2 regions of the Nonomuraea sp. NPDC050540 genome follow, and region 1 is predicted to be linked to the other one. Evidence: predicted binding sites of a transcription regulator. Region 1 holds the regulator's gene; the other holds the start of a gene.

Region 1 (5,051 bases):
TCGCGCCGAGATATCTGGTCAGCAGCAGCGCGGGCACGACCACCAGGGCGAAGAAGCCGACCACCAGACCGGCCACGAGGACGGGACTCAGCCGCCTGCGCCGCCCCAGACTGCCGAACCCGCCGGAGGCGAAGGCCGCCAGCGCGCCCAGGACCGTGAGCCACGGCGTCGTGGCCTGGAAGTCGAACAGCAGGGCGAGCAGCAGCATCACCGTGACCGCGGCCTCCCTGAAGGTCAGCAGCGACCGCGAGTAGAGGCAGTGCCGCAGCACGGGGCCCAGGTCGAAGCCGCCGACCGACGGCGCCACCGCGTGGTGGCGGCGCTCGATCAGCGCGTACAGCGCCCGGTCGCGGAAGCCGGGATCCAGGTAGGCGGCGGCTGCCAGGTATCTGGTGGTGTTGCGCAGGCGCTCGTGCACCATGACCTCCCCGTGAGTGACCCGTCCATCGTCACCCGGGGAGCTGGGATCATTCCGGAGAGTGATCGAACCGTGATTCTCCGTATTACTTGATCATGCGGATGCTGATCGGGTAGCGGTAGTTCTCGCCCTTGTTGGTGGCGATGGCCGCCTGGATGTGGAAGATCAGCGAGACGATCCAGACCACCGGCAGCAGCAGGAAGCCGATGATGACGATCGTCAGGACGAAGGAGACGATGTAGCCGATGAACATCGTGATCTGGAAGTTCAGCGCCTCGGCCGACTGGTCGCGGACGTAGGGCGACTCGTCCTTCTTCATCAGGTAGATGACGAGCGGGCCGATCCAGGAGACCAGCAGGCCCAGCAGGTGGGACAGCATGGCCATCGTGGTGTCGTCGGTGCCGGGGCGCGGGCCGTACATGCCGGGGGTGTGGGGCTGGGGGGCCGCCGGGTAGCCGTAGCCGGGCGGGGGCTGCTGGGGGTAGCCGTAGCCCTGGGGGCCCGACGGCTGCTGCCCGTAGGGGTAGTCGGCGGAGGGCGGCTGCTGGGTGTACCCGCCTGAGGGCTGCTGGCCGTAGCCTCCCGAGGGCGGCTGGGCGTATCCGCCCGGCGGCTGCTGGCCGTACCCGCTGGGGGGCTGCTGAGCGTAGCCTCCCGAAGGCTGCTGGCCGTATCCGCTCGGGGGCTGTTGACCGTAGCCACCCGGAGGTTGCTGACCGTAGCCTCCCGAGGGCGGCTGGGCGTGGTCGGGGATGTCGGAGCGCTCCACCCGGCGGGTGGAGTCGTCGTCAGGCTGGGGATGGTCCTGGCTCATGATGCCTCCGTGACAAAGTCGATCAGCTCCTCGACCCGGCCGAGAAGCTCGGGCTCGAGGTCGGAAAAGGTCGAGACGGCGCCCAGGATGCGCCGCCACGCCGCGGCGGGCTCCACCCGCCAACCCAGAGCGGCGATCACGCCCTCCTTCCACGGTACCCCGCGCGGCACGTCCGGCCAGCCGGGGATCCGCAGGACGGACGGCTTCACCGCCTGCCAGATGTCGATGTACGGGTGCCCGACGATCAGCACGTCGGGCGAGCTGACCTGGGCGGCGATCCGGCTCTCCTTGGAACCGGGCACCAGGTGGTCCACCAGGACCCCGAGCCGCCTGCCGGTGGACGGGCCGAACTCCGCGACGATGGCGGGCAGGTCGTCCACGCCCTCCAGGTACTCCACGACCACGCCCTCGACCCGCAGGTCGTGGCCCCAGATCTTCTCCACGAGGGCGGCGTCGTGCACGCCCTCGACGTAGATGCGGCTCTCGCGGGCCACGCGGGCGCGCAGGCCCTCGACGGCGATCGAGCCCGACGCGCTGCGCCTCGTCCCGCCCGCCGCCGGGGCGACCGGCCGCACCAGCGTCACCGGCCTGCCCTCCAGCAGGAACGCCGCGGGCGCGAGCGGGAACAGGCGGCGCTTGCCGAAGCGGTCCTCCAGCGTGACGGCCTCCTTGTCGCAGGCCACCACGGCGCCGCAGAATCCGCTGTCGGCGTCCTCCACGACCAGGTCGGGATCCGCCGGGACCTGAGGGATCTTGCCCTTGCCCGGACGCCGCCAGTTCCCCGCGAGCACATCACCGTCGTACACACGGGGACCGTAGCAAATCACCCGCCCATCGCGAGGCGCTTGCGGTGGCCGCTGCGGCGCACCAGCACGATGACCGTCCACACCACCGCGATGAGCACGCCGACCGCGGGCAGGATGAACAGCGCGGCCACGCCGCCCATGATGCCGCCGGCCGCGGAGGCCAGGTCCTTGCCGACGCCGAAGCGGGTCTGCGCGTCGGGCTCGATCGTGCAGCTGATCTGGTAGTCACCCGCGGCCGGGGCGTTGACCAGCGCGATCAGCTCCCAGCTCGTGCCGTTGAGCTCGACGGTCTGGTTCACGGGAGTGGTGACGAGCTTGGCGTTGCCGTTGATCTGGCACTCCCAGCTGACCTGGGTGCCGCGCGACAGGTAGAGCGCGGGCCGGTCGGCCGGGTCGATGGTGACCGTGGCGGGCTGGCCGGGCTGGAACGTCTTGCTCGGGGCGGCGCCGCTCACGCCGCTGGTCACGCCGCCCGCGAACAGCGCGATGCCGGCGATCACGAACACGACGGCCACGCCCCAGGCCGCGGCGATCTGCCACAGGGGCGGGCGCAGCCGCTTGCCGTCCACCGGCGGGGGGAACGGGGGCGCGCCGCCGTAGGGGGGCTGGCCGAACTGCTGCTGCCCGAACTGGGGCTGCTGGCCGAAGGGGGGCTGGCCGTACTGGGGCTGCTGTCCGTACTGGGGTTGCTGTCCGTACTGCGGGCCCGACGGCGGCTGGCCGTACTGGGGACCTGAGGGCTGCTGGCCCTGCTGGGGGCCCGACGGCGGCTGGCCGTACGGCGGGCCGCCCGGAGGCCCGTACTGGGGACCGCTCTGCGGCGGGGGGCCGTACGGGGGTCCACCCTGCGGCGGAGGCTCGTACGGAGGCTGCTGAGGAGGCTGCCATCCTCCACCCTGCCGGAAATCATCACTCATACCGGCAAGTGTGGCCGTACCGGCTTGCCGTCCGCTAGCACGAGGGTTATCGCACCTTGTGGGTGAGAGCCGTACACTTGGCACTCGGGAACACCGAGTGCCAGACCTGGCGTTTCCCAAGGGAAGAGGTAGGAGGTGCACACGTGCTCGACGACAGGAAACTCGCGGTCCTCCGCGCGATTGTCGAGGACTACGTGTCCACCAACGAACCGGTGGGCTCCAAGGCGCTGGCCGAGCGCCACAACCTCAAGGTCTCCCCGGCCACGGTGCGCAACGACATGGCCGCGCTGGAGGAGGAGGGGTACATCACCCAGCCGCACACCAGCGCGGGCCGGGTGCCGACGGACAAGGGCTACCGGCTCTTCGTCGACCGCCTCTCGCAGATCAAGCCGCTGTCCACGGCCGAGCGCAGGGCCATCGAGACGTTCCTGGCCGGCGCGGTCGACCTCGACGACGTGGTGACCCGCACGGTGCGGCTGCTGGCGCAGCTGACCAGGCAGGTCGCGGTGGTGCAGTATCCGACGCTGACGCGCTCCAGCGTGCGTCACGTCGAGCTCGTGCCGCTGAGCGAGCGGCGGATCATGCTCGTGCTGATCACCAACACGGGCCGGGTCGAGCAGCGCGTCGTCGAACTGCCCGAGGTCATCGAGGATCCCCGGATCGCGCACCTGCGCGCCGTGCTCAACGCCTGTCTCGACGGGTGCGGGCTGGCCGAGGTGCCCGACCTGGTGGCCGATCTGCCGGAACGGCTTCCGGTGGAGGACCGGCCGGTCGTCGCGACGATTCTGTCGGTCCTGCTGGAGACGCTCGTCGAACGGCACGACGAGAAGATCGTTTTCGCCGGTGCGGCCAACCTGGCCGGCGCCGACTTCACCATCGGCCTGCGCGACGTCCTCGAAGCGCTGGAAGAGCAGGTCGTCCTCATGCGCCTGCTCGGCGAGACGACAACGGACACCCCGACCGCGCTCACCGTGCGCATCGGAGCGGAAAACCCCTATCTCCACGGTACGTCCATCGTCGCCACCGGATACGGTTCTGGCGACAACCAACTGGCCCGGCTGGGCGTCCTCGGCCCCACGAGGATGGACTACCCGGTGACCATGGGCGCCGTGCGCGCAGTGGCACGCTACGTCAGCCAGATCCTGGCTGCTTCTTAAGAGGTCGATAAGTGGCAAACAGCGACTACTACAGCACCCTCGGGGTGCGCCGTGACGCCAGTCAGGACGAGGTCAAGAAGGCCTATCGCCGGCTGGCCCGTGAGCTGCACCCGGACGTGAACCCCGATCCCGCGACGCAGGAGCGTTTCAAGGAGATCACGCAGGCGTACGAGGTGCTGTCGGACCCGCAGAAGCGCCAGATGTACGACCTTGGCGCCGACCCCTTCGCCGCCGCCGGCGCGGGCGCGGGAGCGGCCGGTTTCGGTGCGGGCTTCCCCTTCAGCGACATCATGGACGCCTTCTTCGGTACGGCGGGCGGCGGGCGCGGCCCCCGCTCGCGTGCCAGGAGGGGGCGCAACGCCACCATCCGCGTCGAGCTGGACCTGCGCGAGACGGCGTTCGGCACCACGCGCGAACTGGTCGTCGACACGGCCGTGGTCTGCGAGGTCTGCCAGGGCGCCGGCGCGGCGCCGGGCACCCACCCCGACACCTGTGACATGTGCGGCGGCCGGGGTGAGGTCTCCCAGGTCACCCGGTCCTTCCTGGGCCAGGTCATGACCTCGCGGCCGTGCCCCCAGTGCCAGGGCTTCGGCTCCATCATCCGCAACCCCTGCCAGGAGTGCGCGGGCGACGGCCGGGTGCGCACCCGCCGTACGATCAAGGTCCGCATTCCCGCGGGCGTCGAGGACGGCACCCACATCCAGCTGGCCGGAGAGGGCGAGGTCGGCCCCGGCGGCGGCCCGCCCGGAGACCTCTTCCTGGAGATCGTCGAGCGGCCGCACGAGATCTTCGAGCGGCGCGGTGACGACCTCCACTGCACCGTCCAGATCCCGATGACCGCCGCCGCCCTCGGCACCGTGCTGACGGTGGAGACGCTCGACGGCGCGGAGGAGGTCGACGTCCGCCCCGGCACGCAGTCCGGCCAGGTGATCTCCATGT
Region 2 (5,051 bases), on a different contig from region 1:
GTTCGTGGAAGCGGCGTTGGGGGGAGATGAGGATGAGGGCTCCGTCAATGAGTTCGACGCGCTTGAAGAGGTCCAGCTCGCCGTTGGGCCCGTCCTGAGGCAGGAGATCGAGATCGTCGGACGTCCAGCCGCCGTCCGGCGGGTAGGGCCAGTTCGCGAGTACGTCTCTCGTGCGGTCCATCGTGGCGGTCACATCACTCACTGTAAGGTCGGTGTCGTCGCCGTTCGTGGTCATCGAACCACGTTCTGCTGCGCTTTCCTCTAGGAGAGATGTCCCCCATTCACAGCTCCGTGTCGCCCAGGGAGACCAGGAGTTTGCGGAGGGTTTCGGCCAGGGCTTTCTGGTCGGCGGGGGTGAGGGCGGACAGGAGTCTCGCCTCGTTGGCGACGTGGAGGGCCAGGAGGTCACCGGCCAGGCGTTCGCCCTCCTCGGTCAGCGCCACCAGGACCATGCGGCGGTTGCTCTCCAGCGGCCAGCGCCGCACCAGGCCGCGCTCCACCAGGCGGTCCATGCGGTTGGTCAGGGCGCCGGGGCTGACCAGGGCGGAGGCGGCCAGGTCCTTCATGCACATGGTGTGCTCCGGGTTGCCGCGCAGCAACGTGGCGAGCATGTCGAACTCCCACGGCTCCAGCCCGTGCTCGGCGAAGAACTCCTTGATGCCCCGCTCCAGCAGGCGCGAGGCGCGGGACAGGCGGCCCACCACACCCATCGGGCTCACGTCCACGTCGGGGCGGGTGGCGGCCCACTGCTTCGTGATCGCGTCCACTGCGTCTCGCATGCTGCGCACACTATCAAAAACTTCGAGGTTGAAATGTTCGAGGGTGCGGGCTACTGTCCACCACGTCGAAAGTTTCGATGTCGAAGTGTTTGGAGTGGAAGAGCGATGAAGATTCTGGTGCTGGGCGCGACGGGGTACGTCGGGGGCGCGCTCGTCGAGGAACTCGCCGGCCGCGGTCATGAGGTCGTGGCGCTGGTACGGCCGGCCGCCGACGGGGGCAGGCGGCTGCCCGCCGTACCGGAGGAGAGGTACGGGGACCTGTCCGACGCGGCGTCGATCACCGCGGCCGTGACGCCGGACGTCGACGCGGTCGTGCACGCGGCGCAGCTCACCGGCGATGAGGCGACCGACCTCCAGGTGATCGGGGCGTTGCTCGGCGCGGGCAGGCCGGTGGTGTACGTGAGCGGCGTGTGGGTCCTCGGCGCGACCGAGGACGGGCACGAGGAGAGCGCGGCCGACCCGATCCCGATCGTGGGGTACCGGCCGAAGGTGGAGGATCTGGTGCTCGGCGCGGGCGGCGTGGTGGTGCGGCCGGGGCTGGTGCACGGGCGCGGCGGCGGTATCGCGGCGATGCTGCGCGGCTGGGCGGCCGAGCGCGGGCGCGGGGTGCACGTGGGCGAGGGCGGGGAAGGCTCGACGTTCGTGCACGTGGACGACCTGGCCGAGCTGATCGTGACGGCGGTGGAGAAGGGGCGGCCCGGCGCGATCTACCACGGGATCGCGGAGGAGCACGTGCCGCTGGCCCTGGTGGCCTCGGCCGCTGCCCGGTCGGCGGGGGCCGATGAGGGCGCGGACGTGCTGTCGTGGCCGGTGGAGGAGGCGGCGGGGGTCGTGGGCCTGCCGTTCGCCGAAGCGCTCGCGCTCAGCCAGCGTGTCAGCTCTGCGCGAACCCGTGCGGCACTCGGATGGGCCCCCAGCAGGCCGGGTATCCTCTCCGAGCTGCGGGAAGGCTCTTACGCCCGCTGAGCCGGTTCGTGTTGACTGTCAAGCCCCTCTTGCATATGTTTCGTGTTGGCACTCTCCCCTTGAGAGTGCCAACGTGCGACGAGGCAGGTCTACCACCCGCGACGGCAGGCCCCGCTGGTCGCCTCTTCTAGATCATTCAAATCTGAAGGGGAGGTCCGATCGTGACGACCGCCACTAAGGTTCCCGTTAAGCCGCTCGGCGACCGCATTGTGGTCCAGCCGCTTGAGGCCGAGCAGACCACCGCTTCCGGCCTGGTCATCCCAGACACCGCCAAGGAGAAGCCGCAAGAGGGCAAGGTCCTCGCGGTGGGCCCGGGCAACTGGGACGAGGACGGCGACAAGCGGATTCCGCTTGACGTCTCCGAGGGCGACATCGTCCTCTACAGCAAGTACGGCGGCACCGAGGTCAAGTACGGCGGCGAGGAGTACCTCGTGCTCTCCGCCCGCGACGTTCTCGCGATCATCGAGAAGTAAGCCGGTATGTGTCGGGCCCCGGACGCAGCTCTCAGCAGAGGCGACCGGGGCTTTCGACGCTAGGAGAGGACTTTCAACCAAATGGCGAAGATCCTGGAGTTCGACGAGGACGCGCGGCGCGCTCTTGAGCGCGGCGTCAACGCCCTCGCGGACGCCGTGAAGGTAACCCTCGGCCCGCGTGGCCGTAACGTCGTCATCGACAAGAAGTTCGGTGCTCCGACGATCACGAACGACGGCGTGACCATCGCTCGCGAGATCGAGCTGGAAGACCGCTACGAGAACCTCGGCGCCCAGCTCGCCAAGGAAGTGGCCACCAAGACCAACGACATCGCGGGTGACGGCACCACCACCGCGACCGTCCTGGCCCAGGCCATGGTCCGCGAAGGTCTGCGCAACGTCGCCGCCGGCGCCTCGCCGCTGTCGCTGAAGCGCGGGATCGACAAGGCCGCCAAGGCCATCAGCGACAAGCTGATCGCCAGCGCCCGCGAGGTCGGCGACAAGAAGGAGATCGCCAACGTCGCGACGATCTCCGCCCAGGACGCCAAGATCGGCGATCTCATCGCCGAGGCGTTCGACAAGGTGGGCAAGGACGGCGTCCTCACGGTCGAAGAGTCCAACGCCATGGGCATGGAGCTCGAGTTCACCGAGGGCATGCAGTTCGACAAGGGCTACCTGTCGCAGTACATGGTGACCGACCCCGAGCGCATGGAGGCCGTCCTGGAGGACGCCTACGTGCTGCTCACCCAGAGCAAGATCGCCTCCATCGCGGACTTCCTGCCGCTGCTGGAGCAGGTCGCCCAGACCAAGAAGCCGCTGTTCGTGGTCGCCGAGGACGTCGAGGGCGAGGCCCTGGCCGTCCTGGTCACCAACAAGATCCGCGGCACGTTCACCTCCGTGGCCGTCAAGGCCCCGGGCTTCGGTGACCGTCGCAAGGCGATGCTCCAGGACATGGCCATCCTCACCGGCGGCCAGGTCGTCGCCGAGGAGGTCGGGCTCAAGCTGGAGCACGTCGGTCTCGAGGTGCTCGGCACGGCCCGCCGCATCGTCGTCACCAAGGACGCCACCACCATCGTGGACGGCGCCGGCGACGCGCAGGCGATCGAGGACCGGGTCAAGGAGATCAAGCTCGCCATCGAGCAGTCCGACTCCGACTGGGACCGCGAGAAGCTGCAGGAGCGCCTGGCCAAGCTGGCCGGCGGTGTGTGCGTGCTGCGTGTCGGCGCCGCCACCGAGGTCGAGCTCAAGGAGAAGAAGCACCGTCTCGAGGACGCGATCTCCGCGACGCGCGCCGCGATCGAGGAGGGCATCGTCTCCGGCGGCGGCACCGCGCTGATCCACGTCGGCAAGGAGCTGGACGACCTCGGCCTCACCGGGGACGAGGCCACTGGCGTGGGCGTCGTCCGCCGCGCGCTGGTCGAGCCGACCCGCTGGATCGCCGAGAACGCCGGCCTCGAGGGCTACGTCGTCACCCACAAGGTGGCGGAGCTGTCCGCGGGCCACGGCCTCAACGCCGCGACCGGCGAGTACGGCAACCTGATCGACCAGGGCGTCATCGACCCCGTCAAGGTCACCCGCTCGGCGGTGCAGAATGCGGCGTCCATCGCCGGCATGCTGCTCACGACGGAGGCCCTGGTGGTCGACAAGCCCGAGGAGGAGGCCCCCGCCGGCGGCGGCGGTCACGGTCACGGCCACGGCCACTGATCGCTTCCTGGATCGCCACTGACCTCTCAAGGTCGCCAAGGCCCGTTGAGGCCGCCACGGCCCTGAGGTCGCCACGGCCCGCACCGCTCGCCGGTGCGGGCCGTTTCGCGTTCCTGCGGTGTTCGCGGGCTGTCTTCGAGGGTTGACGTCCGTTTCGAGGGGTGCGTCGGTGGTGGGGCCGGTCGTTCGGGGTGAAGGGCGGGTTCTCGGGGTGGGCGTCCGTGCTGGGGGCGCCCCTGGCGGGGCTGGGGCGTGTTCTGCGGCCCTTCCGCTACGGCCCAGCCGCCCTACCCCCACCCGCCGCACAGGGCCGGGCTCCGTCCAGGGTGACGCTCCTCCGGTGATGCGGGGCCGGCCGCCGTTACGCGCGCATCGTGCCCGTCTGGGTGGTTCATGCCTGTATATGAGTTTTTATAAGCATGAGGCGTATGTAGCGCATGAGGTCCGGTGGGCGATCTCATGCGTAGAGGCGGCGACCGGTGGATGTCCAGATGTGGAAAGTTGGGTTATTGCGGTAAACCAACCTATGGAGTAAAGCGTCTCGCGCCCGTGACAATTTTCGCGCATTTCGGGGAATCGGGTGAAATATTCCGACTCCATAGAAAGGCTTAGTGTGGTCGTCCGATTACGGGTAGTTATCGTCTCTTCAATGTGACCAATCCGTAGCCGTTCGCCATGACGACAGGCCGGACCAGGGCGGGCATCATGCCTAACGTGAGCGAGGGAAGCGTCGCCGACGCCAAAATTGGGGTAAGGCTCGCGTCGAGACTTCCGGCACGGACGGATGACTCCGACCTAAGAGAACTGACGAGCCTCGCCGTTGCGGGCGATCGTTCTGCGATCGAATCCCTGCTCGGCGAGTTGCGGCCGATGGTGGTGCGCTATTGCCGTGCCCGGCTGGGCCGGGTTTCTGGGCAATATCACATTGCAGATGACGTGGCCCAGGAGGTCTGCATCGCGGTGCTGTCCGCACTGCCGCGCTACCGGGACATGGGCCGGCCCTTCGCCTCCTTCGTCTTCGGCATCGCCTCGCACAAGGTGGCCGACGCCTTGCGGAGTTCGGTGCGCTCCGCCGTACCCACGCAGGATCTTCCTGACGGGCCCGACGAGGGCCCGGGGCCGGAAGAGACCG

The links. Region 1 encodes HrcA, which represses chaperone genes, less so after heat shock. Its sites were predicted from a motif close to TTGGCACTCTCNNNNNGAGAGTGCCAA; they were not measured.
Region 2: the regulator HrcA is predicted to act here: its motif matches at 1,791-1,817, upstream of groES (co-chaperone GroES).

Annotation. Positions count from the first base shown of each region.
Region 1 covers NZ_JBITHA010000005.1:386,542-391,592, forward strand. The annotation lists gene ACIBI5_RS19685 (hypothetical protein) at 1-421, opposite strand, end outside; gene ACIBI5_RS19690 (DUF4870 domain-containing protein) at 504-1,232, opposite strand; gene ACIBI5_RS19695 (DUF3097 domain-containing protein) at 1,229-2,038, opposite strand; gene ACIBI5_RS19700 (hypothetical protein) at 2,056-2,955, opposite strand; gene hrcA (heat-inducible transcriptional repressor HrcA) at 3,099-4,112, shown strand; gene dnaJ (molecular chaperone DnaJ) at 4,124-5,051, shown strand, end outside.
Region 2 covers NZ_JBITHA010000020.1:146,090-151,140, reverse strand. The annotation lists gene ACIBI5_RS45340 (Uma2 family endonuclease) at 1-235, opposite strand, end outside; gene ACIBI5_RS45335 (MarR family winged helix-turn-helix transcriptional regulator) at 282-779, opposite strand; gene ACIBI5_RS45330 (NAD-dependent epimerase/dehydratase family protein) at 885-1,745, shown strand; gene groES (co-chaperone GroES) at 1,904-2,218, shown strand; gene groL (chaperonin GroEL) at 2,300-3,919, shown strand; gene ACIBI5_RS45315 (sigma-70 family RNA polymerase sigma factor) at 4,625-5,051, shown strand, end outside.